2 regions of the Paenibacillus sp. JT31N11 genome follow, and region 2 is predicted to be linked to the other one. Evidence: a T-box and tRNA genes for the amino acid it is inferred to sense, from the RefSeq annotation. Region 2 holds a T-box; the other holds one or more tRNA genes.
What was found. The T-box of region 2 lies ahead of metG (methionine--tRNA ligase). A T-box ahead of a tRNA ligase gene usually reads a tRNA of that ligase, here a tRNA-Met.
Positions count from the first base shown of each region.

Region 1 (25,803 bases), on a different contig from region 2:
TCAGACTCGAAGGTATAGACCATGACCATTTCACGTTCTTTGCCTTCTTCATCCGTCACAAGAAAGACATGCTCTTCGTGGTCGTGATCGCAGTCTTCTCCATGTACATGTTCGCCGTTATTATGTTCATGCTCGCTCATTGGATACCCTCATTTCAATTCATGATACCTTTCCTTCGTATCGTAACATGGATGACAAGTTATGGTCAAACAAAAACGCCCTTGCTCAAGAGAAGCAAAGGCGCTGTTCCATTATGGGTTTTTGGCAGTAATTGTCTTTTCTGACAGGAGATTCCATTCGTCATTACCGTCGGTTTTCATGAAAAATCTGATCGTATATTTGCCTGCTGTATCGAAGGAATAATTAACATCCTCTGTCCGATACCAGAAATTATCTTTGTCGATAGATTTGTTCTCCGATTGAATGATTTTCTCGGTTCCGCCTGGATCAAATATCGATACCTTCACAGCGGTTCCCGTGGTGAGCAAATTATCGATCTGTGCAAATACCTTGAAAGTAATTCGATTGCCCTTTACCACATTGCCGAAAATGGTGTTATCCTGCTGAAATAGAAACATGTGGACGTTAGGCTTGTACACGGTAACCTTCTTCGCTCCTTCGTCCCAAATAACGAGAGCTTGAAGCGTGTTGGCTATCTGGCGAACGGATATGAATGATTTGCCATCCATAAACATTCCAGCGTCATCCAACTCAGAACCGTTCACGATTACCCGTACCTTCTGTGCTGCCGAATCGGCAAACAGCATGGTACCGCCCCACAATGACATCACCAGCAGCAAGATGAGAAGCTTTCTAAACTTCATGACATAAACCTCCATCACTTTGTCTGGATGTATGGTTATACTCACCAATTCGTCCAAAGTTGCGCCAATTCCAAAAATTTTTCAGGTAAGATTTCGGTAAGATTATAGTTATACACTAATGAAAGATTCCCCGGGAAATAAAACCCAGGGAAATCATTCCTTAAACATATGCTCTGGTTAAAATGCAGGGTACGCCTTTACCGACCGCACCAGGGGTTTTCATGGCCGCCCAATAGCGCAAACCGCGTGCACATGGTGTTTTGCATACTGCGCATGTATCAGAAAGAACAAGCTTCATTGCAGTTTGTTTTTTGTCAGAAGCCGATGGTGTTTTCTTTTTGGCAACTTTGCTTTTTGACATGACTGCTGCACCTGCCTTCACAGTAGCGATTCCTTCATCGTTATCATATGAAGATCGAGACAGGCGCGTATCGGCTCTTATCCCTGTTTGGCGGAAATATTAAACAATGGCACTCTTTCCATTTACAATCAGAGATGATAAATTTGTAAGTATTGAATGGTAGGGGGAAGCGGCGGTTGAATGTACAAATGCTTGGAACGGGCAGCGCATTTGCCAAAAAATATTACAACACAAATGCGCTGATTTACTGTGAAGACCGCACCGTCATGCTGGACTGCGGAATTACAGCCCCGCTCTCCTTACATCAGCTGGGCAAAACCTTTAATGATATCGATGCTCTGATGATCAGCCATATTCATGCGGATCATATCAGAGGGATGGAAGAGTTTGCGTTGCAAATGAAATATATTTTCAAGCGCAAGCCTGCTTTGTTTATTATGGAGACGCTTATAGACACACTTTGGGAAACCTCTCTTCAGGGCAGATTGAAACAGGATGAGTTCAAGTCACTGGACGATTACTTTGAGGTGCATCTTCTAAAAGAAAATAGAAGTATCCAGCTTCTCCCCGGCTTTAACGTGAAGGAGATCCGTACCAGCCATATTCCAGGCAAGCTCAGCTATTCCTTTCTTATTAATGAGACATTTTTTTATTCGGCGGATATGAGGTTTGATGCGGAGCTGCTTGATACCCTTGTCCAGCAAGGCTGCACGACCATTTTTCATGACTGCCAGTTCACCTCTCCGGGTGCGGTCCATCCAACGCTCGACGAGCTCAAGTCGCTGCCCGAATACATTCAAAAGAGCGTCATGCTGATGCATTACGACGAAAAGGGTCAACTATGAAGGTCAGACCGGCACAATGACCTTTGTGGAGCAGCATCACCTTTATTCCTTCTAAACGCAGCAAAAAAAAGCCCGCCAATAGCGGGCTTTTTCGTTTATTTATAGTGGCTTTGTTTAGAACGTTGGCAGATTATCGAGATTATTGGTCGGATCGCCATCGGCATCTCCACGAATATACAGACCGCCATCTCTTCCTTTAAAGACATTGACGCCTGCAAGCTGCCCTGTTTGCGCTTCTTGCAAGGCTTGTGCGTAATCGAGTACACGACCTGAGGAAGTCTTGAATGCCTGAAGATCTCCATCACCGTTCTTTTGTACCGCTACCAGTGACTCCCGGCCTGATTGGCCGAATCCTTGTTCATTCTCATTCATCGTTTTGCCTCCTTATGCATGCATGTCATTGTCTGCAAGTCTAGCTTGTCCGTCTTAAGAGCATATTATTCATCTCTTAAGCGACCGCCGCCTTTGCCCACATGCTTCTCCTCCGTCAAGCCTGGCTTCTTGTTCTCAGGATCACGTTTCAAGCCGTAAACATCTCCGAATATAGAGCGGCTTAGAGGGTATACATCAGTGGATATGCTTTGGAGATGCCCGTCCCCGTAGGTCATGGCCGGCTCTACATTGCTTTTCACACAGCCTGTGCACAGACATAAGCATGCTGCAGCAGCTGCGCAGATTAATTTTTTCAAACCAAAACCAGCCCCTTGGCATCTGTTGTTTTCTATGGGACTAGTATGTCCAATAGCCAAAAAAACAAACAACAGACCGCTTAGCGGCAGTATTATCTATCGTTTAGGCCGTGCGTCCTTGGGTAGCTTCCTCCTCCACACAAAAGGCTCGTCATAGTCGAAAGTATCATGAATCACCATTTTTGCCGTGAGCACGATTACAATACCGCATATCCCAAATAAACCGATCAGCCAGACAACCAGTTCGGCAGCTTCCTTGATCATATAACCCGCCCCTTTCTCCAAGCCAAACGCCTATGAAGTAACGATATGCGCTCATCGGGTTGAATAGTCGTGCGGGAGACGGTAGCAGCGATAATTTTTCAGAAATTAGTCAACAAATCCTGTCATATTAATCAGTTCATGATACATCTTGTCCTTCTTGTCTTCCGTTATATGTCCTCTTAGCGTAAAGTCTTCCTCATAGACCCGGGCCTGCTTATGCAGCTGCCGCATCTTTTCTTCAAATTCTGCTACAGTCAAAATGACCTTGGCCGGGTTGCCCGCCGCCACGCTTCTCTCGGGAATTGATTTCGTCACAACGCTGCCTGCCGCTATAATAGAACCCCGACCGACTGTGATCCCTGGCATGATGACCGCTCGCGCGCCGATAAACACATCGTCTTCAATTCTGACACTGCCGACTTTTGTATAACCAATCAGCGGCTTTGTACTTGCATCATGTGCTAATATGTATGCTTGGGGAGCAATTGTAACATTATTGCCAATACGGATCAGCCAACAATGCGAATAGTCAAAGGTAACCCCAGGTTGTATGCTGCAGTTCTTTCCAATTCTCATGCCTAATTTGATGTAGTCCTCCAGCCAAACTTCCTCCAAAAAGTACTTTCGGGTTCTTACTTTCATGAAGGTAATCATTTTCTTTACCAATGAGATTTCACCTCTTCCAAGAGGAATGGGTTCTTCATAATGAATGTTTTGTTCTTTAATACGAACATTATACAATGATCTGTCATTATCCACAATATGGAAATCAGTGGCATTTTTAATTCGCAGAGCGTATGGTAACATAATAAGAGGAAACATGAGAATAGTACTTGATTGAGAACGATACATAGTGGAGGATGACTTATAAATGCAAGCTAATAAACTAAAAATAATTATTCTGTTGTTGGCGTCCCTGACCATTTGCTTTGCCTCGCTGCCTGGTAGTTGGGGAACCCAAAGCGTGCAGGCTGAAAACAAAATAATGGAGTTCAAAGCTGCTTCAGACCAAATAGTACTTCATTCATTCCGTTACCCTAGCACAATTGATAAAATCGACAATCTCTATGCTCATTACGCTTATGATGCTTCGAAGAAAAATCTCCCCATCGTCGTCCTCATGCATGGCTACACACAAGATTCAACTTCCATGACAGACTGGATTATGAAGGACATGGCAAACTACGGATTCTTTGCCGTTGCCGTAGGGATGCGTGGTCGGGATCAGGCGGAAGGAACTATGGATGTGAATGGACGAGAGCTGTACGACATTATAGATGCTGTAGAATATGTTAAGAAAAACTTCTCCTCTTATGTGGATCCTGCCAATATCAATATGTCCGGCTACTCAGGCGGGGGCGGCAATGCTTTTGGCCTTGCTGCCAAATTTCCCGATACCTTTAATGTGCTGGTATCTCATTTTGGCTTGGCTGATTACGGATATGACAAGAATAACAGCTGGTGGGCAACCTCGAAAACGCGGCAAGCGAGTATAAAGCAGTATTTAGGCGATACGCCTCAGAGCAACAAGGCCAAATACTATTCACGCGCGCATCAATACGGCGTTGGGCAAAATCTGCAAGGCGGATTCTTATATATGTTCCACGATGCAGAAGACAATAATGTTCAGCCGGTTCAATCCAAAATGGTCAAGGAACAGATGGATCTCCATAAACACAGCAATTACTCGTTCAACCTGAGCAAAAAAGGCGATGCCATCCGTTGGCTGCATGCCAGTCCTGACCAGGATCAGCAGGTAAGATTATCGCGGGATATATGGGGGCAGGCCATTCTAACCAAAAAGTACCCGCAGTGGACGATTGCCGAGAAAGGGAAGGTTCTGGTGCAGGGTTATATTAAAACCAAACGGTTTTCAATCTGGTTAGACGACGGTACTGAAGAAGTGGCTGATATCACATACGACGCGTCCAGTGGCACTTATAATGTAAAACCACTGACTGGCTTGATGAAGGTAAGCATTACCCAGGGGACGAAAACAATATCTAAAACCATTTATAAGATGACGACATTGGTTGTGAAGTGATAGGATCCTGCACTAAATCCTCCCTGGCGGGAGGATTTTTTACCGCCTTGCCTTTTTTCTCCGGGCAGCAAAAGCTTTGTAGTTGTTTTAAATTGTAAGTCCACCACTATACTGCACTTGCACCAGTCCTCTCGTTCGTCAACGCCATTCATTTGCCTCCTCTTGTATTTAAGCTCATGACTCTCCGGCCCTCTTGTTGCAGCAGCCAGGCTGTGAGTTGGTCTTCGTAAATATGCCAGTTTGTCCAAGCAATGATTCTTATTTCACATATAATGGATTATCTCTTCTGAAGAGGAGGTGTAGCCCATGTGTAAAAAGACCTGGCACCCTAAAGTAATTAAAGTTGTGCTCAAGCCCGGACAAAAAGCCATTATTATTTGCAAGAAACACAAAAAACACAAGAAACATTATTGCTAATGCTTCACCCATTCAGGAGCATCTTGCTTTGCGAGATGCTCCGCTTTTTCTTGTTCTTACGGGTAGATTTACTTGTTATGCTTGGACGTTCATACGAAGAATTCTCCTATTGGTTCGCATGATGTTCCAGGCACGTATGTTCAGTATGAAGGCTGTGCTGCCAGATCGGCGAAGAATATCCGAACTCATGGGCTATTCAAATTGATTAAATTGCTCGGTTACATATACCCAATCACACTATAATTGGCTTGCATAATTTACAGTACCCTACAAAAGGAGGTGCTTTGAATGTCAGGTCTTGTTGGTGGTGCTTTCACAAACACTGGAGTGATCCTAGTACTTTTCATTTTATTGGTGATCATCGCTTGTAGCTGTGGAGGCTTCGGAAGATACTAAACGAATATGACCACTGTAGCCGATAGGCTATTCCGGAATGCATAAAACCTCCCTGCTCAACCCTAAAGGCGCCGCCAGCCTTTAGGGTATTTCCTGTTCAATCGAACCGAATATCATAGTCGTCAGCTTGGATTTGAACATTTCTATCCATTGACATAAAGATTCCGCCTCCTCTCATACAGTAAAGATAAAACTTCAGAGGAGGTATTACTTTGTCAGATCAGTTTGTAGCACGTTCATTAGATGAAGTACGCTTTTGGTCACGTATAATGAAAGAGCACTCCTTATTTTTGAGATTGGGATTCCGATGTGAAGATACTCAGTTAATTAATGAAGCCAATCATTTCTATACCGTGTTTGAAGCGATCGAGAATAGATCCAATGCATTTACAGCGGGAACAGATCCCAGTGTGATAAAAAGATTTAATGAAGAAGTCCATGCAGCAGTAACCTATATATGGGCCTTCAAGAGAAAGGTGCTGGGTTTAATACTGACTTGCCAGCTTCCCGGTGCAAACAATTTCCCCTTGTTGGTTGATCATGTAAGCAGGGAAGCAAATTATTTTAGAAATCGCTTAGCGGAATTAAATTTAGGAAGATTAGAACCACTGCCTGACGCCATAATTGACGAGAATGTATTCTTTCTAAGAATAATGGCTGAACATGCCAAATTCATCAGTCATCTGCTTGATCCTTCTGAACGGAAGCTAGTTGAACAGGCGAATAACTTCAGTCAAGAATTCGATGAATTGCTTTTTCAAGCAAAGAATTTGGAATATATGCGTCCCCAATCACAAACAGTTCCGCTCCTTGACCAATTTCTTGATCAGAATAAGGTGTCCGTTAAAGCACTTCGTGACTTTAAGAAAACGGCTCGAGATTTAATCGAAGCCTGTCGAATTAAGAGCATTATTCATCCACTTTTAGCCGATCATGTTTTCCGTGAAGCAGAACACTTCCTGGTCATAATTGATATGTTTGAAAGCAGCCTGAAGAGCAAACATGCTTAGCGTCACAATTTTACAATAATCCTTGGAATGCAACATTATTTAGCAAGCTGCTCCGCCTCCCGTGTCACTGCTCATGTTCGTCAATATTCAAGCAATATTCACTCCACCTATTTAAAGGACAGACATATTCGGCCAATTCTGTGTTATCAAATAAATTACTAGTCCTTTCAAGCTTATCCCTCCATGTGGTTTATCTCCCTCGGACAGTCCTTGGGTCAATGCCATTCCGTAACAATAATCCAAGCATGCCGAGTCAAGCATGCATAACTTACAGAGTACTCCAAACGTAAGGGAGGTGCTCTTGAATGGGTTGTGAAGGCGAAGTTGGCGGTGTCGGCACTGGTAGAGGAATCGGATTTATCCTCGTACTCTTTATCTTGCTGGTCATTATCGCTTGCGGTTGTGGCAGATTGTAATTGTGGTAGATTCGGTTATTAATTATTAAGCTTCAGAGTGCATCCCAACAACTACATTACAAAGCACCCTGATTGACCCGCTCTGCGGGTCTTTTTCTATTTCTCTTAAAAATGTATCTGCTGGGAGGCCTCCGTTCGGCGCTCGGCGATTTCCACAACACCACAGATCATGATATAAGTTCGTATGCTCTTAATACACACGAGAGTAGCGTTACGTGCGTGGTTATCCGATTCTCTATAAATGGGTAATGTTCCTAATATTACTTTTAGAAGTAAACAGCAAATAGAGCAGGTAAGGAGCGATCCCCTCCTGCTCTATTTTCATTTCCGATTCTTAGGCGGACCAAATTTTTTCGATTGACGATAGTGTATCTGCAAGATACTTCTCGTATAGTTTCATCCCCAGGTCATCGCCAGTTTTTTCATAATGTTCTATCCATTTGAGCAAATCATTCGCGCGGCCCTCCAAGGCTACTTTAACTTGTAGCTTTTCAGTTGATGTAAATCCCATCGTTAATCATCATCTCCCATATGTTTCGCCTGTCTAGGCTGGTTTTAAATTTTGTATGGCATAGTATATGCAAAAACGCACTACCTAGTTATTAATTCCAAATAACCCCGAAGAACATCTTCAGGCAGATTAATCATGATACACGATATCCTTTCGCATAATACAGACGATCCGGCATTTACCTGCTTCGCTGGGGATTGCGTCAAGAATGGGATGGTCCAGTGTTAAAAATGCTTGATCGCTACTCACATATCACAGGACATATGCAACAAGCAGCCGCGGACGCTTTCGGGAAAATGGTTTATTCGTAGGCAGAAAACCGATAAATTAAAAAAACCCTTGATTACCAAGGGTTTCAGCGTTTAAGTTATGGTGATCTGAACAGGGTTCGAACCTGTGACCCCCACCCTGTCAAGATGGTGCTCTCCCAGCTGAGCTATCAGATCATAAGATAATGTCGTTCAGTGACAAATATTAATATATCAAAATCGAAAAACGAAGTCAACATTTAATTTCAACATTTTCCTGCACTAGCAAGTTCCGGAGCTTTGATTTGAATACCCTTCCCGATACAAAAGGGCCACCCGGGATTCGAGTGGTCTTATTTACATAGAAAATGAACCCTTCACCGCGTTACCCCTCCGGAATAAAGGGTAAGGCAATAGAAGGATGCGCAAACTATAAACTATCCGGATTGCCGATTTAATCAATTTTTACCGTTTTAAATACATTATCAAGCTTCTCATTCAGCTTCAGGCGTTTTTTCAGAGGAATTTTGATATCTCTGCCCAGCTCCTTGAAGAAGGTCTCCACATCACAATTCACATTGCTCAGCAGCACAATCAACGAACCGCTTGCGGCAATATTATTATTATCTTCAGCAGGGACCGCAACATCAACCGTATACTTCTTGGTTAATGTATTGCTGTAGCGGGCAAATATCTCAATCAGTTCCTCGTTATCGAAATTTTCAATTGCGGCCTGACCTTTTGCAGTGAAATTTAAATTTACTCTCACGTTCACTTTACCCCTTTTCTTTGAACCATTATTTATCGTCGCTGGCCATCCTGGTTGATCATATGGGTTCCTGAAGAGAAAAGCTCTTATACTCAACTCTCTAATCATAGCACAAAACAGTCCGGTTCATCGATAAATATATGAATAAAACAACTGGTGAATATTTCAGGCGCAACATTCGGCCGTTTCAGTCCGTCTATTGGGATACAGACAAGATAAATACCAAATAAACCCTGAGGTGATAAACCATGAAAAGAAGTCTGGTTATGCTGTCCGTTGTCGTCCTGCTGCTGTTTGCCGCAACTCAATCCGTATGGGCATTCTCCGACACGAAAAATGATCCGAATGAGTCCAAGATTGCCGATTTGCAAAGCAAAGGCATTCTCTCCGGAGGTAAAGACGGTTTATTCAAACCGGGAAATAATTTGACCTATGCGGAAGGCGTTTCGCTTATTGTCAAAGGCCTGGATCTGAACATCGACACGATCCGCTTCGTCAAAGCACCTAAAGCCAGTGATTATTATTCCAAAGCAAAAGACGGCTCATGGTATGAAGATGCATTCATCATTGCACAATTTAACGGCATTAATCTTCCTAAGGATGTCGATCCCAATGCTGTCATGACACGCGAACAGTTCGCTTACCATTTGTTCCAGGGAATTATGAAAACAGGCGATTATGCGTTTATTGATATTTACGCGATGATTAATGACGAGGCGGATATCAATAAAGACTATATGAGCAATATTCAAAGACTGCTGATCGCCAAAATTGTCCAGCTCGACAGCAAACAAAATTTCTATCCGCAAAAAGCGATTACCCGCGGCGAAGCTGCCGGCTGGCTGTATAACTCCATCCAATTCGTAGAAGAACAGGCAAACAACACGGTACCGCCCGTTGAGGAGCCCACACCTTCACCGCTTAGCGATGTGATAATCAGCACGGTCGCCGTGAATGACAAAGTGAATGAAGTCACGGTCTCTGCCATGGCTCCAAACCCCGGCTACGGACTCAAAATCAGCTCCATCTCCTTTGACGGCGACAAGGCTGTCGTTCAAGTCGAGGCAACCTATCCAGAAGGCGATCAGGTCTATCCTCAGGTAATCACAGAAGTAAAATCGGTGACCTATGTCTCGTCAGCCTACACTCCCACGCTTGCTGACTCACCAGGTTCCGCAGGAGGATCAGACGGCAGTGTTGGTTCCTCGACCGGTATCATGCACGGTGACTCGTCACAATTGGACCCAGGCGATAGTGTCAGCCCGCAGTAATCGTCCGGCAGAGAAAAAGAAGCTTCCCAAGACTTTTCGTAAAGTCATCGGGGAGCTTCTTTTTTTATTGGTCTTTCGCAAGCTACTCACGCCTCACTATGGCTTAAATCCTTCATAGCCAAAATAAACCGCCCCCGGCTTCATCAGTTTGCCCAGCTCTCCAACAAAACGGTCCGCTGTTTCCTCCTCATAGAGGTGTTCCAGTCCAAGCAGGCGATAATGCTCCCGCATCCCAAGCTGTGCGGACCGTTTGCCCTTGCTGCCGTCGCCGCGGAAGAAATCATCGACGACAACTCGTTCCACGGCTTCAGAGAGCTTTGCGGCAAAATGCTCTGAGCACGGCAGAAGCGGTGACACGGCGGCTTGAACCGGTATGCCATTATTCCTCAATTCGCGGATTGCGCTCCATCTGGCGGCGAGTGGAGGCGCTTTGGGAGTCAGCTGCTTGCGGATATCCTCCCGGTCCGTCTCAACCGTCATACTGACGCGGACATGACTGCCCAGACGCTTGAGCAAGTCCATATCCCGCACTACAAGCGGACTCCTGGTCTGCACAAGTACAAATTCAGGCGGCTTCTCCGCCATAACCTCCAGCACGAGCCTCGTCCGCATTGATGTATATTCTGCCGGTTGATAAGGGTCCGTTGCCGAGGACATGAAGACCGTTACTGGCCCTTTCTTCAAGGATCTGCTCCATTCCTTGCGGAAATCCTCGTCTTCAAATGGCTTGGGATCCACCCACTCGCCCCATGGCTCATCGCGAAACATGGCAACCGGCATACGCCTGACATAACAATAGGAACAGCCGAAGGAGCAGCCAACATACGGGTTCAGTGTATACGAATAACCCGTCAGATAGCCTGATGCGGGATTAAGCAGCTTCGACACCCGTTTCTTCGATTCTGCAAACGCCATATTTTACTCCTCATCCGCGGCGGATTCCAGCTTGGCGAGCGACGGCACGCACCAATCGATCTCCGAACGGCCAATGCTGCGAAGGAAATGGTTCGTGCGCGAGAAGGGCCGGCTGCCAAAAAAGCCCCGGTGCGCGGCAAACGGACTGGGGTGTGCCGATGAAATCATGCAGTGCGTGTCCGAATCAATCGCCGAGGCCTTCTCCTGGGCATGCTTGCCCCATAAAATAAACACCACAGGCGTCTCCCGCTTGTTCAAGGCCTGGACAATGGCATCGGTAAACCGTTCCCAGCCCAGGCCCTGATGCGATGCGGCAGCACCCGCCTGCACGGTCAGCACATTATTAAGCAGCAGCACGCCTTGTTTGGCCCATGAAACGAGATGCCCATGGTCAGGAATGGGACAGCCCAAATCATCCTTCAGCTCTTTGAAAATATTTTGCAAGGAAGGCGGGGTCTTGACGCCCGGCTGTACGGAAAAGCTCAGACCGTGTGCCTGGTTTGGACCATGGTAGGGGTCCTGTCCCAGAATGACCACACTTGTCTTCTCGTACGCTGTGTAATGCAGCGCATTAAAAATATCATGCATGCCCGGATAGATGGTTTGTCTTCGATATTGTTCCGCAAGATGAGAGCGGAGTTCCTTGTAGTAGGGCTGCTCCAGCTCCTGATCCAGAATCGAAGCCCAATCATTTTTGAATATGACAGCCAACTTCATTTCCTCCTCAATGAAATTAAAAAAAGCACCCCTCCGCTATACTCATCTGCTGACGAGGATATTACGGCTATGAGATGCTGATTTCTTTTCCGACTGCTCGTCCTTCGAACGTTATCGGTATGTATGGATCCTATAAGTACAAAGCTGGTGCCGAGGACGGGAATCGAACCCGTACGGTGGTCACCCACCGCAGGATTTTAAGTCCTGTGCGTCTGCCAGTTCCGCCACCCCGGCATGAGTGACGTGTATGAGATGGTGGGCCCTGAGGGACTCGAACCCCCGACCAATCGGTTATGAGCCGACCGCTCTAACCAACTGAGCTAAGGGCCCTTAAGATAATAATCGAAAGGTTGGTTGCGGGGGCAGGATTTGAACCTGCGGCCTTCGGGTTATGAGCCCGACGAGCTACCGGGCTGCTCCACCCCGCGAAAGTACCATTTTCACAACAACGTCATTTGAATGGCGACAAGATATAATATACAACACATTCCAATATTAAGTCAAGATTTTTTTCTCAGGGGACATACCGGACTCCGAAACGCCCTTTCCGCGACTGGAATACCTCGATTTCCCGGGGACTTTCATAGCCATAAACCCACCAGTCACTCTCCATTCGGCTTACCAGACATCCTGCCTGAAACTTCGTTTCATACAAACGGATCCAATACACCCATCGCATGAAGACAACCTCCATTACCATTTTTCCAATAGGTTGTCCATTTAAGGAAAAAATAAGTCTTCCTCAGCAGACAAAAAGAAACGGCAGTCGCCGTCCGGTTGAGGCTAAGCTAAGTTTCCTCCCTTAGAAAAAAATAACCGTTCTTACACTTCAAAAAAATACTGCCGCACGATTGTGCGGCAGTGACGGGATGTTAGCCTCCGGAGTTATATATGACTTTTCCGCCGCCCCCGCCGCCAGCAGCAGGGTCAAGCATGGCATTTGGATCTGTTTTAAGCTTTTGCAGAAATGAATCGCCTTTAGTCTGCCATTCCTTGAGCGCGGCATCCACCGACTTCTTGCCGTCGACAACCTCCTGGAAGAGAGGCTGGCCCAATTGGTTCACTTGATAAAGGCCCTGTTTATCCCGGTATAATTTATCCAGCTCAATGTCCTGCGGCGGTACTGGCTTGAGCGCGTAGAAAGCGCCGATATTATAGCTCATGCCATCCTTGGGCTTGAGGAACGATTTGCGGGCCACCATCTCATACGTGCTGCGGGATTTCAGCTTTGCCCATTCCTTGCTGTTATTGAATTGAATGAATTCCCAGGCATCCTCGCTGTTTTGCGCTTTCGCATTGATGGCCATCAGATTGCTCAGATAAATACTTCCACCAACGCCTGGCGCTTCGGCAAAGGTAGGAACGGTTACGACATCCCAATCGATCGCTTTGATATCTTTGTTTGTAGCCGAGTAGTCTTTGGCTTTTGCAAGTTCATTCACATAATCATAGCCGCCGATTGTCATCGCTACGCGTCCACTCAGGAACAAATCGCCCTGGAACGGGTTAAAGACTGGTTTGGAACTGCTGGTCGCCATCCCATTATCAAAATTCATATCCGACTGGGAAGGGACAATTTTCTTCTTATACAAATTGACGACGTCGGTCCACACTTTATTCCACTGCGGCGTATCAACGGTCATCTTCTCGCCTTTTTTGTCAAACATCATGAGCTGCAGCGGTGCCGCATAGTTCTGCGCATCAGAGAAGCCATCGCCGCTCCAACGGTTGAATGAGAAGCCGAAGGTGCGTGTCTTGCCTTCTCCTTTGGCAACTCTCTCCGCCAGTGCCATTATATCCGGCCACTGCATATTGTCAGTAGGCGGTGTAACGCCGGCATCGGTAAATATTTTCTTGTTGAAGTAAAGAGCAGACGCGCTGAATGTCGGCGTCAAGGCGTAGATGTTGTTATCGCCAGCATCTTTGATTCCATTGATGACAGCAGGCACGAAATCCTCGATATCGAACTTGCTTTCCTGAATAAGCGGGTCCAGCTGTTTCAGCATATTATCCTGTACCAGACGCTTCAGATAAGCGGATTCCAGAACGACAACATCGACCGGATTGCTGCCAACGAGCATTTCCTTCAGCTTCTCGTACGGATCTGGTTGTTTGTTGTTCGCATCCGGCTGCTGAAAGCGCTGATCATCATAATTGATTGCCGCCGCGATTTCGATATCCACATTGGGATGTGTCAGCTCATATGAGTCCGTAAATTGCTGGCGCAGATAAGGCTCATTATCCGAATTGGAGTACATGAAACCAATTCGCAGAACATGCCGCTCGGCATCGCTGCCGCTGTCTCCCTTCGAGCAGGCAGCAAGCACGGTCGATACAAGAGCGAGCGACAATACAAGTGCAGAGGCTCTGCGGATGACTGATTTTCCTTTAGGTTTGACCTTGAGTTCCATTACGGTTATCCCTCCAATGATTTTGGCGGCGAAATAATAATGCGCTCGCCATCGAATTCCATCGACGCTTTATCGGTAATCTTTAAAGCCGTTAAATAATTTTTGGGTATTTGGAGCCGGCCAACCCGGTCGACCACCACATACTCCTCATGAACCTCGCCTATGCCCTGCTGCGACAGGCTGATATTGCCATCTGCATCTATGTTGGGATTGCGTTTAATAAATTCCGTACTGGTCAGCCCGTCGCGAATCGCCACGACACGGTCCACCTTGCCTGCCAGCGACAGATCATGGGTTACAATCACGATCGTAATCCCGATTTCACGATTTAATTTTCGAAAGATATCCATAATCATGTCCGAGGTCCGTGAATCGACCGAGCCGGTCGGCTCATCGGCCAGCAGCATCTTCGGATGATTGGACAATGAGATCGCTATGGCTACGCGCTGCTGCTCCCCGCCTGAAAGCTGATGGAGCTTATTGTGCATCCGCTCCTTCAGACCCACCCATTCCAGCAGCTGCTTGGCATAAGGACGGTCCAGCTTGGATGACAGCATCATCGGCATCTCCACATTCTCCAGGGCCGTTAAATAAGGCAGCAGATTGCGCGCGTTGTTCTGCCAGATAAAGCCCACGGTATCCCTTTTGTAAGAAACGAGCTGCTCATCGGTTATCTTGAGCAAATCCCAGGGACCGACTGTGACGGAACCGGCAGAGGGCCGGTCAAGCCCTCCCAGAATGTTAAGCAGGGTGGATTTCCCGCTGCCGCTGTTGCCGATGATCGCCATCATCTCGCCCTCGCGGACGTTCAGATTCAGTCCTTGAAGAGCAACAACTTCGAGATCTTCGGTTTTATAAATTTTGACAAGGCCTTCGCATGTAATCATGTTGGTATTAACGCTCCTCTCCCATCTTCACCGCCTGATGCACACGCAATCTGCGGATATGCACCAGCAGCAGCGCCGCTCCCAGAAGCATCATGGCACCTACGACAATATATAATTGCGTCGTATCCTTCGAATCGAAAACCACCCGGAACGGCGGAACCGAATTCGTGACATTTTCCGATGTCTGCAGAAAGGGCAGGAAGAGCAAACTCGCAATCTTTCCAATCAGTATGCCGAGGCCGATCGACAAGCCGGCTGTAAAAATCTGCTCCAGCAGGAGCATGCCTGTCAACTGCCTGCGCGACAAGCCCATAGCTCGAAGAACGCCAAACTGTACGATTCTGCCTGATAGATTAAAGAACCAATAGAGTACATAACCGGTAAGCGAAACGATGATCGAGACCAGAAAACCCAGACTCAGAATACCGAAGACGCCGCCCCTGGTCGGATGCTTGGCTTGAGCCGCCAGCTCGATGCGGACATCCTGAACGCCCGCGAGTTCAATCCCCTGACTCTCCAGCTTCTTCATAATCGGCCCCGTAAGCGCTCCAGGCTTCATCTTCAGCCATACATCATAAGGAATAATCGGAACCTGATCATAGATATAATCCAGATTGGCAATGACAAAAGGCGATTGATCCGGGTATTGTGCAGGCCAGTAAGGCACAATGCCGACAACGACAAAATCGATCATCCCTTCCTGCAAGCCGACCGAAACGACATCCCCAAGCTTCAGCTGATATTTCTCCGCAACACCGGAGGGAATAATTGCTGCCTGCTCATACATGCCCAGATAGTTCAAATAATTGAAAGGATGCGTCTGGAACAAATCATCCCGGAACCAGGCAACCTTGGAGAAATCGACATTATCGATTCCCATCAATGTCCCTTGGCCGATGGAGCGTCCGGAGATGACTACATTACCTTTGGTCTGCAGCACGCGGGCCGCTGCTTCCACACCGTCAAGCTTGCGGAAAATTTCGAAAGGCGGCTCCGAATAATTGATTCGCGTCGGAACCGTGGAACCACCGCCCTGGCCGCCGCCTCCTCCAGCTCCTCCACCGCCTCCTGCTCCACCGCTGCCCTGGCCGCCGCCTTGACCGCTGCCGCCGTTTTGGCCGCCGCCGCCGCCATTTTGGCCTCCGGTATCGATCACTTCGGCCTTTCCTTCCCAGACTGTCTGCATAATGACGTCTGTTCCAAACTTGTAGAGCGTTCGCTCCGTAGAGTTCAGGTCAATTGTCCGGGCTGCCGAGGCATTGTATACGCCCAGGCCAAGCGTCAATATAAGCAGAATCATAAGCGGATAATAACCTTTCGACGAACGAGAGAGCTGAGTAAGTGTCAAATAAAGCGGCACCGGCAGCAGCTTCCGGCCAAGCCAATTAAAGAGCTTCAGCAGCCACGGGAACACGCGCAGGAAGAAAAGCCCCATCGCGAAGATCGCCAGCGCCGGAACAAAGAACAGGAACGGCTGGACATTCAATTGATCCGTAGTCATCCCGCTTTGGAAGGTAATCATCTGCCGTTCATTGAACAAATACCAGCCGTATCCGGCCGCTCCCAGCAGAAGCACATCCAGGTACCAGCGCTGCCATACCGGCCTTCGATCCGATCGGGCAAGCTGCTGCTTGTAATTGACGATCGAAGATCTGGCATAGATTACAGCGGGAATAACCGTTGCCAGCATCGCAAGGACGACAGCCGCAAGCCCGGCGATGATCGCTTCCGTAGAGAAGCCGACCGGAATCGATTGGCGGTTGACAAACTCCAGGAATCCATTGGCTGAACCGATGCTCTTGGCCATAAACCATCCGATGGAAGGACCGATGATCAGAGCAATAATGCCCAGCACAATGCTCTCGAGCAGATAAATCCAGATAATCTGCCTTGTGCCCGCTCCCCGGCTGCGAAGCACCGCGATGTCGCTTCGCTGCTTGTCGAGCGATTGCCTTGCATTCATCGCGATAAAGTAGAATACCATCGCCAGCATTGGCGCCGCCAATGTAAAGAGCAGCAGCTGCAGCTGGAGACTTTGTGTCCGGAATTCACTCAGCAGACTGGCGAAGGAAATTTCAACCTTCGTATCCTTAAGACGCTGGTACAATTCAATATTGAGGCGATCCAGCGTTTTCTCCAGAGGAGACAATTGACTCGTCTGGATTTCTCCCAAATCAAAGGCATAATACCAATTCGCCGTATGAAGAGGGATTTTACGGTCCTGGAGGAGACCCTTCTCGAAGGCGGTCCCGCCAATTTGCAGCGTGCTCATCATGCCTTCAAGCCCCTGATACCAATAGGGGTCCGTCTCGCTCAGCGGTTTATAGGCGCCGACGATCTTTACCCGCAGCGTCAAATTCAATCCGCTGTATATCGGATACTCGAACACATCACCGATATGTATATCACTTCTGTACATGGCTTCTTCCATGATCACCGCTTCAACCACGTCGTCGTCACCTACAGCATCGGCGAACCAGCGCCCTTGGGTCAGCTCGCTTTTGTCCTCAAGTCCCGACATGGAGGTTAAAGACATTTGCCTGGAACGGCTGGCATCCACCTTGGTAGGATCTTCAGGCGTGATGTCCGCGCTGCGGATTGCCAAATTCTGAACATAAGTATTGTAAGGAAATCCGATATCGGGAGGAACATCTTCTTTGACATAACGCGATACTTCCGTCAGTGCATTCACATCCGTGCTGCCGCCGCCTGTCGCCTGATAGCGCATAAGCAGCGATCCCGCGGGCAATCCGCTGCTTTCTTCCTTCAGCGATTGCGCGACAACCCGTTTAAGGGCGCCGTCCGCATACATCGGAATGCTAGTCGCGAATGCTACGGCAATAATCAGACCGGCAAGCGAGCTTAGCGTCATCCATCGCGTGTTCCACATTTTGCGGAACAAAAAGCGAAATAACGGCATCCCCATCGTCTATCGACCTACGACTTTCTGTCCAGGCGTTAAACCTTTTATAATTTCAATTTCTGTGGCTGTCTGCTCGCCAACCTCGACATCCACCTCGCGTTTGCCCTGATCATCAACAACCTGGACATACGTGCGCGAACCGATGGTGCGAAGAGCCGAAGGAGGAATAACAATGACATTTTCCTTGCGCGATGTGGTGATGCTGATGGACAGAAGCGTTCCACGCACGGCCTTCGCCGGCATTTTCTCGAGCTCTACAATAAGAAAATCCTCAGGACGCTCAGGCTTTTCCGGGGCATTGCCATTACCGCCGCCGCCACCGTTGCCTCCATTCTCATCCTCTTGTTCAACAACAGGCAGCTGCTTCACCGTGCCCTTGACCTCGCCGGCTCCGTTAATGTCTACAGTTACCGGCATGCCGACGCTGATTCCCGTCAGTTCTTCCGGGGTCATCTTGGCTCCTGCCGTTAATTGAGCTGTGTCGGCAATCACGCAGACCGGATCATAGGCCGTAATGGAATCGCCTTTCATCACCGACAAAGATACCACGGTCCCGGTAAAAGGTGCCTTGATCGTCGCCTTATCGATCTCAGCCTGGGCTTCCACCAGCTGCTGGCGCTTGGCCTCAAAATCGACGACAGCCATTTCAAAATCGACAGGATCCATTTCATCCTTCTTGCGCAGCGTATCTTTCATTTGCACTTCGTCTTTCTTAAACTGCAGTTTGTCGGACCGCAAAGTCTTCACCAAATCATCGACGTCCAAGGAGGCGATAACCTGACCGGCTGTTACCTTTTGCCCTGCTTTTACGTTCAAATCCTTAAGGCGCTTGCCTTCAAGCGTAAAATACATCGTCTCTTCCCGCAGCGAGATAATCTTGCCGGTTCCCGTTGTTTTCGATTCAAGCGTCGTCGTCGTCACCTCATATTCCGGCTTCTTCGAAATTTGCGGCGGCGTGATCTCAGGCAGCACTTCCTCCGGGTCCTCATTGGGGAGCAGCGAGCAGCCGCTTGTGAACACGAGTACAGCCCCCAGAATAACTGCGGCTGTCCGCTTAAATGAACCTTCCGTCAACCATTTCGTAAACATGATCGGCAACCTCCAAAATCGTAGGATCGTGCGTTGTCATACAAATTGTAACTTGCTCCGTGCGGATAATCGTTTGAAAAACCGACATGATTTGGGCTGACATCTGCGAATCCAGATCCGCCGTCGGCTCATCCGCCAGCAGCAGCAGCGGGCGGTGCGCGATCGCCTTGGCAATGGCCACACGCTGCTGCTCGCCTCCCGAGAGCTCAAAGGGACGGTGATTCATCCGCTTGGTTAGGCCCACCAGCTCCAGACAATGATGCACCCGCGATTTCCATTCGCCCTTGGGCGTCCCGGCCATCCGCAGCGACAGCTCCACATTCTCATAGGCCGATAACAGGGGCATAAGCGCGAAAGCCTGAAAAATAAACCCCATCTGCTTGCGCCTTGTAGACGTCCTTTGATCATCATTCATCTTGTGAAAAGGCAGCTCATGAAAAAAAATCTGTCCCTTCGTCGGTTGGTCAAGTCCCCCGATCATGTTAAGCAGTGTCGTCTTGCCGGATCCGGATCGCCCGCGAAGCATGACGAGCTGCCCGGGCTTTAGCTCCATGTTAATGCCCTTAAGAACATGAAGCGGCTGTCCGCCGACCTGGAACGTCCGCTCCACTGATTCGACAGACAAGAGCGGCTTGCCGCTCTCTGCCAATTGCTTCAGTTCAGCCCTGACCTCTTGTTTAACCATCCCTGTTGGTTCAAGTGCCGGCTCTGCCGAAGGCTCGATAACGGCAACTGATTCGGTTTGTTTGCGTCTCCACAATGCCATGCTGGTATCCGTGACCCCCTTTCCCATTAGAATTCTTTAATCCCAATATACCGTATAGACGGAGCTCAAGGACAAAAAGTTACGAATAAAGTGGCACGATTAGATAAATTTTTAATAAAGTGGGAGTATTACCACATAAATTTCTTGAATTATGGATTTATCGCTTAAATACGCGGATATTTGAACATAGCAGACATCAAGAATAAACGGCTGTGCATTCCTTTTGGAAGCACAGTTAGTTTCTTCCATTAGAAATCTAAGCAAATCATGGGAACGTTTTATACGTTGCTTAGATTTGAACAAAGGCCGCCGTCATGTTGACGGCGGCCCGAACGCTGTTCGATCCGGATGAAGGAAATGGCATTCCCGTTGAAGGATCAGCCCCGCATGGCGATGGCATTGCCTGATGTATAACGGCGCAGACCGATTTGAAAAAACACAACCGCTGCAGCAAACAGCAGAACAGTAATAGCTATGGCGCTGAATGCAAACAAAGGGTCGAAATGCTTCAGCATGCCTATGGGCAAATAGCTGATGAAACCGGCAGGAACCAGCGAGAACAACAGCATTTTGGCCAATCCCCGAAAAATATCCGAAGGATAGGTGGTGAGCGCAAGAAACCCGTTGAATACCTGCTGCGAAATCCCCTCGGAATTTCCCATGAAGAACGAGCAGCAGCCGGCAATAATCATGACCGCCATGAATAAAACACCGCTGATAAGCATAGCGACTGTAAACAGCAGCGCCCCGATAATTGTATGGTCGCCCACCAGCAGATACACCACGATGCCAAAAGCAAAATCGCCTATCGCAGTAAGCGACATCCGGCTTGCAATGACATGGAGAAGCACGGGCTTCGGTTGCGACAGGTAGACATCCAGTTGACCTGCGGCGACAATTGACGCAATCCGGTGAAAGTTGCCGAACAGCATGCTGGCCCATCCAAAGCCGCCTGCACCGACAGCCCACAGCATCATCACATCATTAAGATCCCAGCCATTGACAGCCGGAAACCGGTTAAAGAACAGGCTCCAAAAAAACAGCCACATAAAGTTATTCACAAACATCATCCCGGCCATGAGGAAAAAGCTGATCCGGTATTCCATCGCCGATGCAAAATTCACTTTCCAGCAGGTCAGCAGAAAACGTATGTTTGACAGAATTGAACCGCCTGCTCTTCGGTTATCTGCCCTATCCCCCATTGACATGAAGCTTCGCCACCCCTCTCCGATAGATGAAGATCACAACAGCCGCCAAGATGGATATCCAGGCTGCTTGTATGGCAAACTGCTGCAGTATGGGCGCGTGCTCGTAATTGACGGCCGTCCGGGCGGGAAAATACAAGACTGCCTGGAAGGGCAGCCATGCACAAACCCGCTGCAGCCACTCCGGCATCAAATCGATGGGCAGCAGCATGCCGCCTACCGTAAACTGCAGCTTTTGCAGGACAAACTCCATTCCCCGGGTTTCCTCCACCCAGAAAGCCGTTAAAGCTACCGCAGCATTAAGCAGGAAGGCAAGGCTAAGCGAACCTAAGCTAAGAGACAGAAAACCGAGCCATCCAAGACCGAATGACGGCACGCCGACGAATGTCCAGGCAATCATGCTGCCTACCACCAGATGAACAGCAAAGCGAAAGACGGATTCCGCTATATAGGAGATATAATGATAGCCCACATAAGACAGCGGCCGAATAAGCCGGATCGCAATATCGCCGTTCTTCACCTCTTCCTCGATGCGCAGGCAAAGGGAAGGAACCGCCATGGTCAACGCCTCGGTGAACACCAGATACCAGACGATCTGTTTGAGTGTAAAGCCGGAGATAACCCGCTCGCTATCCCCTTCGTAAGCTGCCGACCACAGCTGGGTAAAAACATAGAGAATGATCAGCAGAAAAATGGCGCGCATCGCAAAATCAGACTTGTACGCCAGCTGCTGGCGCACGGTTATCCGGGAAACCGCTCCCGCCTTCAAGCTTTTGGCCTGCCACTTCAGCAATCGTCCGCTCATTAGCCCTCTTCCCCTCCCGTCCCAGCCGCACTCATCCCGTAAATATGCTTAATAATCTCTTCCATCGGCGGATCTTCTATCGTCACATCTTCAAGCCTGACCTGCGTAAGCAGAGCGCCAAGCACGGTTTCAATATCGGTTTTCCGCAGATCCACAGCCAGCTTCATCCGTCTTCCTTCAGCATAGACCAGGCTTGCTCCTGCTACCGCCGGCTGAATAGATCCCGTATGGGATGCGGCCAATGTTAATACGATCGTCTTGCTGTTCATGACGTCGCGCTTCAATTTCTCCACAGGCGCGTCCAGCAGAATGCCGCCATGATGGATGACTACCGCCCGGGCGCAAAGCTCCTCAACGTCGCCCGCATCATGGGAGGTCAAGAACACCGTCGTGCCTTCCTCGCGGTTGCACTGCCTGATCAGCTCGCGAATGCGCTGCTTAACCACAACATCCAGCCCAATGGTCGGCTCATCCAGAAACAGCAGCTCCGGTCGGTGAAGGAAGGTGACCGCGATTTCGCAGCGCATTCGCTCGCCAAGCGACAGCTTGCGGACCGGCGTATACAGATACGGCCCCAGTTCAAAGCGTTCAATCAAATCTGCGCGTCTTGCGAGGTAGTCGCTTCTGTTCAACTCATAAACCCGGCTGATCAGATCAAACGTATCAATCGGCGGCAGATGGTACCACAGCTGCGATTTCTGGCCGAAAACAGCGCCGATCCGGTACGAAAGCCGGGAGCGGTCGCGCCACGGCGTGAAGCCGAGCACTTCCGCGCTTCCCGAGGTGGGATGAAGGATGCCAGTCAGCATTTTGATGGTTGTCGATTTGCCTGCCCCGTTAGGGCCGAGAAAAGCGACCGTTTCCCCGGCATGAACGATGAGGTCGATGCCGCCCACTGCCTGCTTTTCCTCCCACTCCGGTCTGAATAAGGATCGGATACTTCCGCTCAGACCAGCCGATTTCCGTTTCACCCGGAACGTCTTGCATAATCCATTGGTTCGCAAAGCGATCATATTGTCCGTCCGCCCCCTTTTTATAAAATAGCAAAAAAGACCTTCCGCAAACGCCGCCCACGATAAGTGAGGCGGAACTTGCCGAAGGTCTTTTATCCCTACGGTGTAGCATGACTATCGTCCTTTGCCTGGTTTCGCTCGGTTCGCCCGGTGGCGGAGCCCTAGAAACCCTTCCGTTTAATGTAACATATTACTATCCCATAAACGGTTTGGCAAGCATTTTATTACGATCCATAAATTAGGCGGTAAATAATAAATCCTCCATCATCGTAACCAGCCTGTACTTCATTTGCTGGAGCTTATGGGCAGCCCGTTCCTTCCAGGCGTCATTGTCCATTTTTTTCAGCTTTCTCTCGATCATGCTGTAGGTTTCATCCATTTCGATGATTTCGTCAACCTTCGTTAGCTCCCGGTCGTAGATGCGTACACGGTAAAGCAAGTCGCCTGTAGTTTCAAATAAATGTTCAAAATAGGTGTTGTTCATATCGTTTTTCCCTCTCATTATCAGTTTCTATTGGGTGGATAAGCTATTGTATGCAGAAGCGTTTTTACTTATTACACAGGTTTATAGGATTTGAACCAATTGAATGAAGAAGAAACTAACGTTGCCGTCTTTTTGGCGGCAACGTTAGTTTCTTTCTCAAACATATAATAAGCAAAGTAAAGGTCAAATTTTATACTTTCTTATAATTCAAAAAAAAAGAGAACATGGATGATTCCCATGTTCTCTGCTATGTTTAAGCGTCATTTATTGCCCGAAGGCTTGCGGATTCTCCCGCCATTCGAGCAGCAGCTCCACTTCGCTCTGCTGCACCGCGCCGCTCTGCACGGCCACTTCGATCAATGCCGTATAGTTGGATAACGTATCCAGCGTAATATGTTGAGAGGCAAAAGCATCAATTGCCAGCTGGAACTGATAGGTGAAGATGGCGATAACCCCCTGTACCTCGCAGCCCGCAGCCCGCACCGCTACAGCCGCTTTGAGAGAACTGCCGCCTGTGGAGATCAGATCCTCGATCAGGACCACCTTTTGGCCTGGCGTGAAATGGCCTTCAATCTGGTTCGTCTTGCCGTGTCCCTTGGCTTTGTCCCGCACATACAGCATCGGGAGGTTCAGCTTCTGAGCCACCCAGGCGGCATGCGGAATTCCGCCTGTCGCGATCCCGGCAACAGCCTCGCAGTCCGGGTAGCGCTCCCGTATAACGGCTGCGAACCCTTCCGCAATCCTGTCACGGATTTCCGGATAGGACATCGTCAAGCGGTTATCGCAGTAGATCGGCGATTTCAATCCCGACGTCCAGGTGAAGGGATCTGCGGGGCGCAGCATCACCGCGTTAATTTCCAGCAAAGCTTTGGCAATTTCAACAGGCAGCTTTTCCAATAAAGGTATCGTCATCTTATAGCATCTCCCTCAGAATGGATTCAAGCGCTTCCCGCGGATCGGGAGCAGCCGTAATGGGACGGCCAATTACCATATAATCAGTTCCTGCTTCGAGCGCTTCGCGCGGCGTCATAATCCGTGATTGATCATTGACGTCCGCGCCTGCCGGACGGATGCCCGGTGTGATCGTTTGAAAAGCCGCGCCGCAAGCGGCTTTGATGGACTGTACTTCCTGCGGCGACGCAACTACGCCGTCGAGTCCCGCCTGTTTGGCGATCCGGGCATAACGCAGAACGGCATCCTCGACACTTCCTCCAATGCCGATTTCCTCATTGAGCGTAAGCCGGCTTGTACTGGTCAGCTGAGTGACCGCAATAACCGCAGGACGCTTCTGGCTGCCGGCGCTGTCAAATGCCGCATCCACCCCTTCAAGGGCAGCTTCCATCATCCGGACGCCCCCGGCTGCATGTACATTGAAAATATCAACCCCAAGCTTCGTGATGCTGCCCGCCCCGCCTTTGACGGTATTGGGGATATCATGCATTTTCAAATCCAGGAAAATCCGGTAGCCCCGCTCCTTCAGTCCCGCTACAAAGTCCGGGCCGGCGGCGTAAAAGAGCTGCATGCCCACTTTCATGTAGCAGGGAATACCCTCCAGACTGCGAAGCAGCCCTTCGGCTGCGGCGGCATCGGGATAATCAAGGGCTACCATAATGCGCCCTGCCGCTTCCTCACGAGACAGCTTAATCATGAACCCACCTCCGAAATTTTGCGAACGCATGGCAAAAGCCTGCTTGTGGGCAGGCTTTTATGGCCTTTTATTTCTGCAGAACCGGCATCGGACGGGATGAGAAGTTAATCGTCTCGAGCATATTCAGCAGCGCGCGGACGGTATCCAGCGAAGTCATACAGACAACGCCGTTCTCCACCGCTTCACGGCGGATGCGGAAGCCGTCACGCTCCGGTGTCTTGCCTTTGGTCAGTGTATTGACCACGAAATGCGCCTGTCCATCGCGGATCAGATCCAGGATGTTCGGCGAGCCTTCGCTGAGCTTGTTGACGGTTTTCACGCGAAGCCCTGCGGCTTTGAGCGATGCTGCCGTTCCGCCCGTGGCAATAATGTTGTAGCCAAGATCGTAGAAGCCGCGCAGGATTTCAAGCGCTTCCGGCTTGTCTTTGTCAGCCACCGTCGCGATGATCGCGCCAGTTGGCGGAATTCGCATACCGGCGCCGATCAGACCTTTGTACAGCGCTTTGGCATACTGCTGATCGCGGCCCATCACTTCTCCGGTCGATTTCATCTCCGGCGTCAGTGTCGGGTCAACGCGGCGGAGCTTCGCAAACGAGAACACCGGCACCTTTACCGAAACAAAGTCATCTTCCGGCCACAAGCCTTCGCTGTAACCCAGATCAATCAGCTTCTCGCCTAAAATGGCTTTGGTCGCCAGGTTGGCCATTGGAATGTTCGTCACTTTGCTCAAGAACGGCACCGTACGCGAGGAACGCGGATTGACTTCGATAACGTATACTTCGTCCTGGTAGATAACGAACTGGATGTTCACAAGTCCGATGACTTTGAACTCCTTGGCGATTTTAATCGTAATATCGACCATCTGCTGCTTCAGC
Region 1 is NZ_JBWDNQ010000002.1:545,138-570,940, forward strand. Features, by position in the region: gene AC0YNV_RS10660 (DUF1292 domain-containing protein) at 1-140, opposite strand, end outside; gene AC0YNV_RS10665 (stalk domain-containing protein) at 252-824, opposite strand; gene AC0YNV_RS10670 (hypothetical protein) at 985-1,185, opposite strand; gene AC0YNV_RS10675 (MBL fold metallo-hydrolase) at 1,362-2,030, shown strand; gene AC0YNV_RS10680 (DUF3892 domain-containing protein) at 2,145-2,402, opposite strand; gene AC0YNV_RS10685 (hypothetical protein) at 2,468-2,719, opposite strand; gene AC0YNV_RS10690 (hypothetical protein) at 2,816-2,983, opposite strand; gene AC0YNV_RS10695 (acyltransferase) at 3,089-3,724, opposite strand; gene AC0YNV_RS10700 (alpha/beta hydrolase family protein) at 3,855-5,027, shown strand; gene AC0YNV_RS10705 (YjcZ family sporulation protein) at 5,733-5,840, shown strand; gene AC0YNV_RS10710 (DUF2935 domain-containing protein) at 6,053-6,850, shown strand; gene AC0YNV_RS10715 (hypothetical protein) at 7,601-7,777, opposite strand; tRNA gene AC0YNV_RS10720 (tRNA-Val) at 8,148-8,223, opposite strand; gene AC0YNV_RS10725 (hypothetical protein) at 8,480-8,794, opposite strand; gene AC0YNV_RS10730 (S-layer homology domain-containing protein) at 9,043-10,065, shown strand; gene AC0YNV_RS10735 (SPL family radical SAM protein) at 10,162-10,980, opposite strand; gene AC0YNV_RS10740 (uracil-DNA glycosylase) at 10,984-11,691, opposite strand; tRNA gene AC0YNV_RS10745 (tRNA-Leu) at 11,843-11,931, opposite strand; tRNA gene AC0YNV_RS10750 (tRNA-Ile) at 11,951-12,027, opposite strand; tRNA gene AC0YNV_RS10755 (tRNA-Met) at 12,049-12,125, opposite strand; gene AC0YNV_RS10760 (hypothetical protein) at 12,212-12,376, opposite strand; gene AC0YNV_RS10765 (ABC transporter substrate-binding protein) at 12,570-14,108, opposite strand; gene AC0YNV_RS10770 (ABC transporter ATP-binding protein) at 14,114-14,995, opposite strand; gene AC0YNV_RS10775 (ABC transporter permease) at 15,003-17,921, opposite strand; gene AC0YNV_RS10780 (efflux RND transporter periplasmic adaptor subunit) at 17,925-19,007, opposite strand; gene AC0YNV_RS10785 (ABC transporter ATP-binding protein) at 18,973-19,692, opposite strand; gene AC0YNV_RS10790 (ABC transporter permease) at 20,151-20,981, opposite strand; gene AC0YNV_RS10795 (ABC transporter permease) at 20,965-21,783, opposite strand; gene AC0YNV_RS10800 (ABC transporter ATP-binding protein) at 21,783-22,796, opposite strand; gene AC0YNV_RS10805 (hypothetical protein) at 23,035-23,280, opposite strand; gene pyrE (orotate phosphoribosyltransferase) at 23,545-24,186, opposite strand; gene pyrF (orotidine-5'-phosphate decarboxylase) at 24,194-24,928, opposite strand; gene carB (carbamoyl-phosphate synthase large subunit) at 24,996-25,803, opposite strand, start outside.
Region 1: it encodes a tRNA-Met, which carries the amino acid that the T-box ahead of metG (methionine--tRNA ligase) is inferred to sense. The anticodon was not compared.

Region 2 (5,180 bases):
TCACATCGGTACAGAACTGGGTGAAGCGGGATTTTAAGGACTTTATTGGTTTGGCTGAGGAGGGGAAGAAATACTCCCTTCAGCAGGCTTCCCTGTTTTTCATTATCGAGGATTTGAGATCTGCCCTGGATTACGAAGCGATCCGCAAGCTGTTCGAGATTGTGTTCCCTGTTCAGGGGGCTAATGAACATCATCCGCAGCTGATTGCTCCGCTGGATTTCTATGCCGCTTATGCCGAACTCTTCGAGGAGCTGGACGAGCGTTACCGGACATATGAAGGCGGCCGGAACGATATGGTGTACAAATGGGACCAAATGATCCATGAACTCTCCCGGGAATTCGTATCCCGCAAGGAGTCTTTCACCGATGCACAGAAGGAAGCCTTGCAAAATGCGCTCCATGTCGCGCTGATCTCCGTGCATACGTCCTGCTTCCATTCGCTTGCTCGGCGCTATTTGAACGGTATGGTATTTATGAACGGATTGAACGAGATGAAGCCATGAAAGAGCGTGAAAGATGAAGAAGAAGCTGATTTATGAAGTGGTATATGACGAAATCAAACGGCGGATTGAAGAGGGAATATGGAAGCCGGGCGAGCGCATTCCCACATTGGAGGATATTTCGGAGGAGCTTCAGGTGGGGATTTCCTCTGTCCGCGAAGCGGTGCGGATACTCGGCAAGCAGAAGATTCTGACCGTTGAGCAGGGAAGAGGAACCTTCATCAGCGAGCAGATTCCCGGCAATCCGAACCGCTATCTGGCGGCGATGGAACGGGCTTCGTGGATGCAGCTGACGGAAGCGCGTCTGGTTATCGAACCGGAGCTCGCAGCTCTTGCGGCAGAGAAAGCCGCCCCGGAGGACAGGGATGCCATCTTGAAAAGCGCCGAAGCGATGCAGCGCAAGGTGAAGGCCGGCAAGCCTTTTCTCAAGGAGGATATTGAGTTCCATGATCTCATTGCCAAAGCTTCGCGTAATGAAATTCTGATCAATATGATTCATATGGTCGGGGATGTGCTGCTGGACAGCCGGCGCCATACGATGCGGATTCCCGGCATGCATGAGAAAGCCTCGTCCTACCATTACCTGATCGCACAGGCGATTGTACAGCACAATCCCCAGCAGGCCAGGGAGCTGATGAAGCTGCATCTGGTTGATATGCGGGATCAATGGGATCCCGAGACTGATGTCGAACAGGACAAGCAGGCTATGGCTCGTTTCCCGTAGGGAAGAAGAGAGGAAGGGAGAAGCCGATTCTCCTTGGCTGACATGGAAGATAGCCATTCGGTATCAAATAATCGCCTTGTCCTTGATGGGAGGACAGGGCGATTTATTGGAGCGCGGCCGCAAAGCTCTTCTATTCGGGTGGATGACAACTACAATTTTTGTTTTTCCAATAAACTTGTTTCTTCTTCAATCTGACTAATGTCAATACGCTGGAACAATAACTTCAGGTTTTGGATTTTTCGGTTGGCTGGAACTGTTGTCAATCTCCAAACCGGTTGTTTCAGTGTCAGGAACTTTCTTATTTCTTCACAAGAGAAGGGGATGAACGGGTGCAGCAGATTGGACAGATTCACTATAATTTGCACGCATATATTCAGTGTATAACCACACGCTTCCCGGTTTTCCTTAATCTGTGCCCATGGCTTTTGTTCATCAAAGAATTTGTTTGCTTGGCGAACGCAAGTAAAAATCAGATCAATGGCTTCCTTTAGACGACCTTCTTCGATTAAGGCCCCGGACTCAAGATACAACTCCTCCATTACTTTCTTCCATTCTTCACTAAGATTACCTTCTGGAACGCATCCTTCAAAGGACTTGTCGATAAAAGCCAATGTACGATTAACAAAGTTTCCAAATGCGCCAAGCAATTCCCCATTATGGCTGTAGATGAACTCCCTCCAGGAAAAATCAGTATCCCGGTTCTCAGGACCGTTTGCGATCAAAAAATAACGAATGGAATCTGGTTGATAGCGACGCATAATATCCGGTACCCATACCGCCCAATTACTGCTTGTCGAAAACTTTTTCCCTTCCAGGGTCATGTACTCACATGAAATAATCCGATCCGGCAAATGGAGACCCCCTACTCCCAGGAGCAGTGCCGGCCAGACCACTGTATGGAAAGGAATATTATCTTTCCCATGTACATAATAAGCGGTTATATTCTCCTTCCCTTCCTTCCAGAATGATTCCCAGCTGCCGCCTGTCTCAGCAGCCCACTGCTTGCTTGCCGATAAGTAGCCGCTGACCGCCTCGATCCAAACGTAGATTTTTTTTTCTTCGAACCCGTCAACCGGAACATCAACACCCCAAGTCAAGTCCCGGGTTACAGCACGATCTTGAAGACCTTCTTTTAAGTATCGTCCAGTTAACTGTACAGCATTTTCTTTCCATCCTTGGGCTTGTTTTGCATACTCGCTCAATTCAGCCTGGAATCGTGAGAGCGCAAAGTAATAATGCTCTGTTGGACGCTCAATAGGGGGGTTCCCACAAATCTTGCAAGTCTTGTCTGACAGGTCTGCAGGATCTAACAAAGTCGAACAATAATCACATTGATCACCTCTGGCACGGTTCCCGCAAACAGGGCAAGTACCCTCAACGTATCGATCCGGCAAGAAGCGTTGATCGGTTTCACAATAAGTCTGCTGTATTGTCTTTTTGTATAAATATCCATTTTTCAATAGTTGCAAGAACATTTCTTGAACCACTTGATGGTGAAAAACCTGGTCAGTACGCGTGTACAAATCATAAGTAAACCCCAGCTGCTTAAAGCACTCGGCAAACTCCAGGTGATATCGATCCGCAATATCCCCTGGGGAGACACCCTCTTGAAGGGCCTGAACGGCGACCGGTGTGCCATGGCAGTCGCTGCCCGAAACGTACAACACGTTTTCTCCCTTCGAACGAAAATAACGTGCCAGTACATCTCCTGGGAGTAAGCTTGCCAACCGTCCCAGATGCAATGAACCGTTCGCATACGGCCATGCTCCGCCAATAAAAATATTTGTCATTAAGACTCCTCCTTTTTTGACAAACAAAAAAACCCTCATCCCGAAGGGACGAGAGTTGTGCTCACGTGGTTCCACCCAATTTTATCAATGCCTTGCGGCATTAACCTCTTCAAGTACGACGCGTTTGCGTTTATACCCTAGCACGGTAACGGGTGCGGGTTCCGGCGCAACCTACAACCACATGAGGCTTCGATGCGCAGCTCCGAGACCATATTCCCAAGGTTATTCTTTACCCCTTTTCAGCAACCGGGGCTCTCTGCAAAAGACATCACCAGGGTACTCTTTCTCATCTTAGCTTTTTTTCAGAATATTCAAGTTATTTGTAATAATACTTTTTATAATTTTCAAAGTCAAGGTTACTATACGGCTTGCCGCTGCAGGTGTTTTAGTGCATCACTACTGAGTTATCATGCCCAAAATCATCATATTCATAAACGGGGGACAGTTTCCTTTCTCTCTTGTGACAACAACACAGCGGATAATCTGTACTTCGCTGCAAAAATTACGGCTACAATAGAAACCGGAACGACACTCAAAGCGACAACCACCGGTGCAGCAGGCAGCATAAACATCACATAGACCAGCCAGCATACCGGTACATACAGCAGCAATATTCCTGCGCCGAGCACAGTCGATGCAATCATCCGGCCAATCGGATAGCGATCCAATACTGCGACAATCATCATCACCAGCGTCGGTAACGTAAACAGGTAACTGATTTCATAGAACAAGACCGTGGTTCCGACGATCAGCAGCACTTGAATCGGCAGCACACTTGCTATCCCTTCGGCAAGCGATCGTTTTTGCATCCGGAAGAACCATATTGCGAGAGCGCCCAAGCCATGCGCCAAGGCTATGCAAAGATAAACCGCATCATTGTTTGTTGATTCGCCGAGCCCCATCGTTTGGGTACATAATGAGACGATCCCCCAGCTCAGCAAGCCCATCACGACCATCGTACCGAGCAGCCAGCCCGAGCCGCCGGCGATTTGGCGAAGCGTAACCTTGCCACGCCGAATCTGAATAATCAGCCAAGCTAATGAAGCCAACGCTGCACATACCGACAGGATATAGGCAGCAATGTCGCTCATGACCATGAGATTGCCGGTCAGCAATGTAAATCTGTTTATTCCTTTCAATCGCTGCCGTTTTAAGCATTGGGACGTCAGTCTTATAGATCTTTCGTGCGGCATAGATCGAAGTCATCATCAGCACGATCGAAGCAATGATCAATATTAGCGCCATTAATAGGGTCAGCCGCAGCCGCAGCGGAAGATGGTTAAACCGGGCCATACTGCACCTCCGCGATGAAATAGCCGAGCCCTCTTGCGTTTTTGACGATTTCCTGTTTCCCAAGGTGGAGGGCAAGCTTCTTCTTGAGCGAATTGATGTGTACCTTAAAGGAGTTGGAAAATAAGTCGGTTTGACTGTCCCACACGTGCTCGATTATCTCTTCCGCGCCTACGATTTTATCCTTATGCATCATCAGATACTCGAGAATGCCGTATTCTTTCTTGGTTAAGTCAATCAACTGATTTCGAACGTATACCTGCTTTATCGCGGTATCGATTTGTAGATCTCCATGTGCGATTCGCGTATCCGTCAGGATGAATTTTCGGCGAAGCAGCGCGCGAAGCCTCGCTTCAAGCTCCTTGAAGTGAAACGGCTTCGCCATATAATCGTTGGCGCCGGTGTCGAGCCCCGCGATCTTGTCCTCCACCTCGGAACGCGCGGACAGGATGAGCACCTTGATTTCCTGGTTGTTCTTGCGAATTTCCGTCAGAACATCAATACCATCTATTTTCGGCAGATTCAAATCAAGCACTATCGCATCGTACTCATTGACCTGGGCGAGCTGTAAGGCTTTTTCTCCGTCCGGTGCGGCATCCACCGCGTATCCGAATTTTCTCAGCCCCGTGCCGATTGCTTTTTGCATCGATAAGTCATCCTCGACAACCAATACTTTCAGTTCCATCATCTCCCGCATTTCAATTTGATCATGATAGCTCAAGCCTGGTTAAATTACGGTTAATTTTTTGCCTTACTGTTAAAGTAATAAACATTAGACTGAGAATTATCAAGACCTAAAATAAAATAAAGGGTTTTACCTATTATGCATGACTAATATGTGGAACCCTTACTTTTCAAGCAAAGTACCTAATTTAA
Region 2 is NZ_JBWDNQ010000020.1:132-5,311, reverse strand. Features, by position in the region: gene AC0YNV_RS35705 (DUF1836 domain-containing protein) at 1-503, shown strand, start outside; gene AC0YNV_RS35700 (FadR/GntR family transcriptional regulator) at 517-1,224, shown strand; gene metG (methionine--tRNA ligase) at 1,374-3,014, opposite strand; T-box leader at 3,056-3,316, opposite strand; gene AC0YNV_RS35690 (hypothetical protein) at 3,443-4,153, opposite strand; gene AC0YNV_RS35685 (response regulator transcription factor) at 4,294-4,989, opposite strand.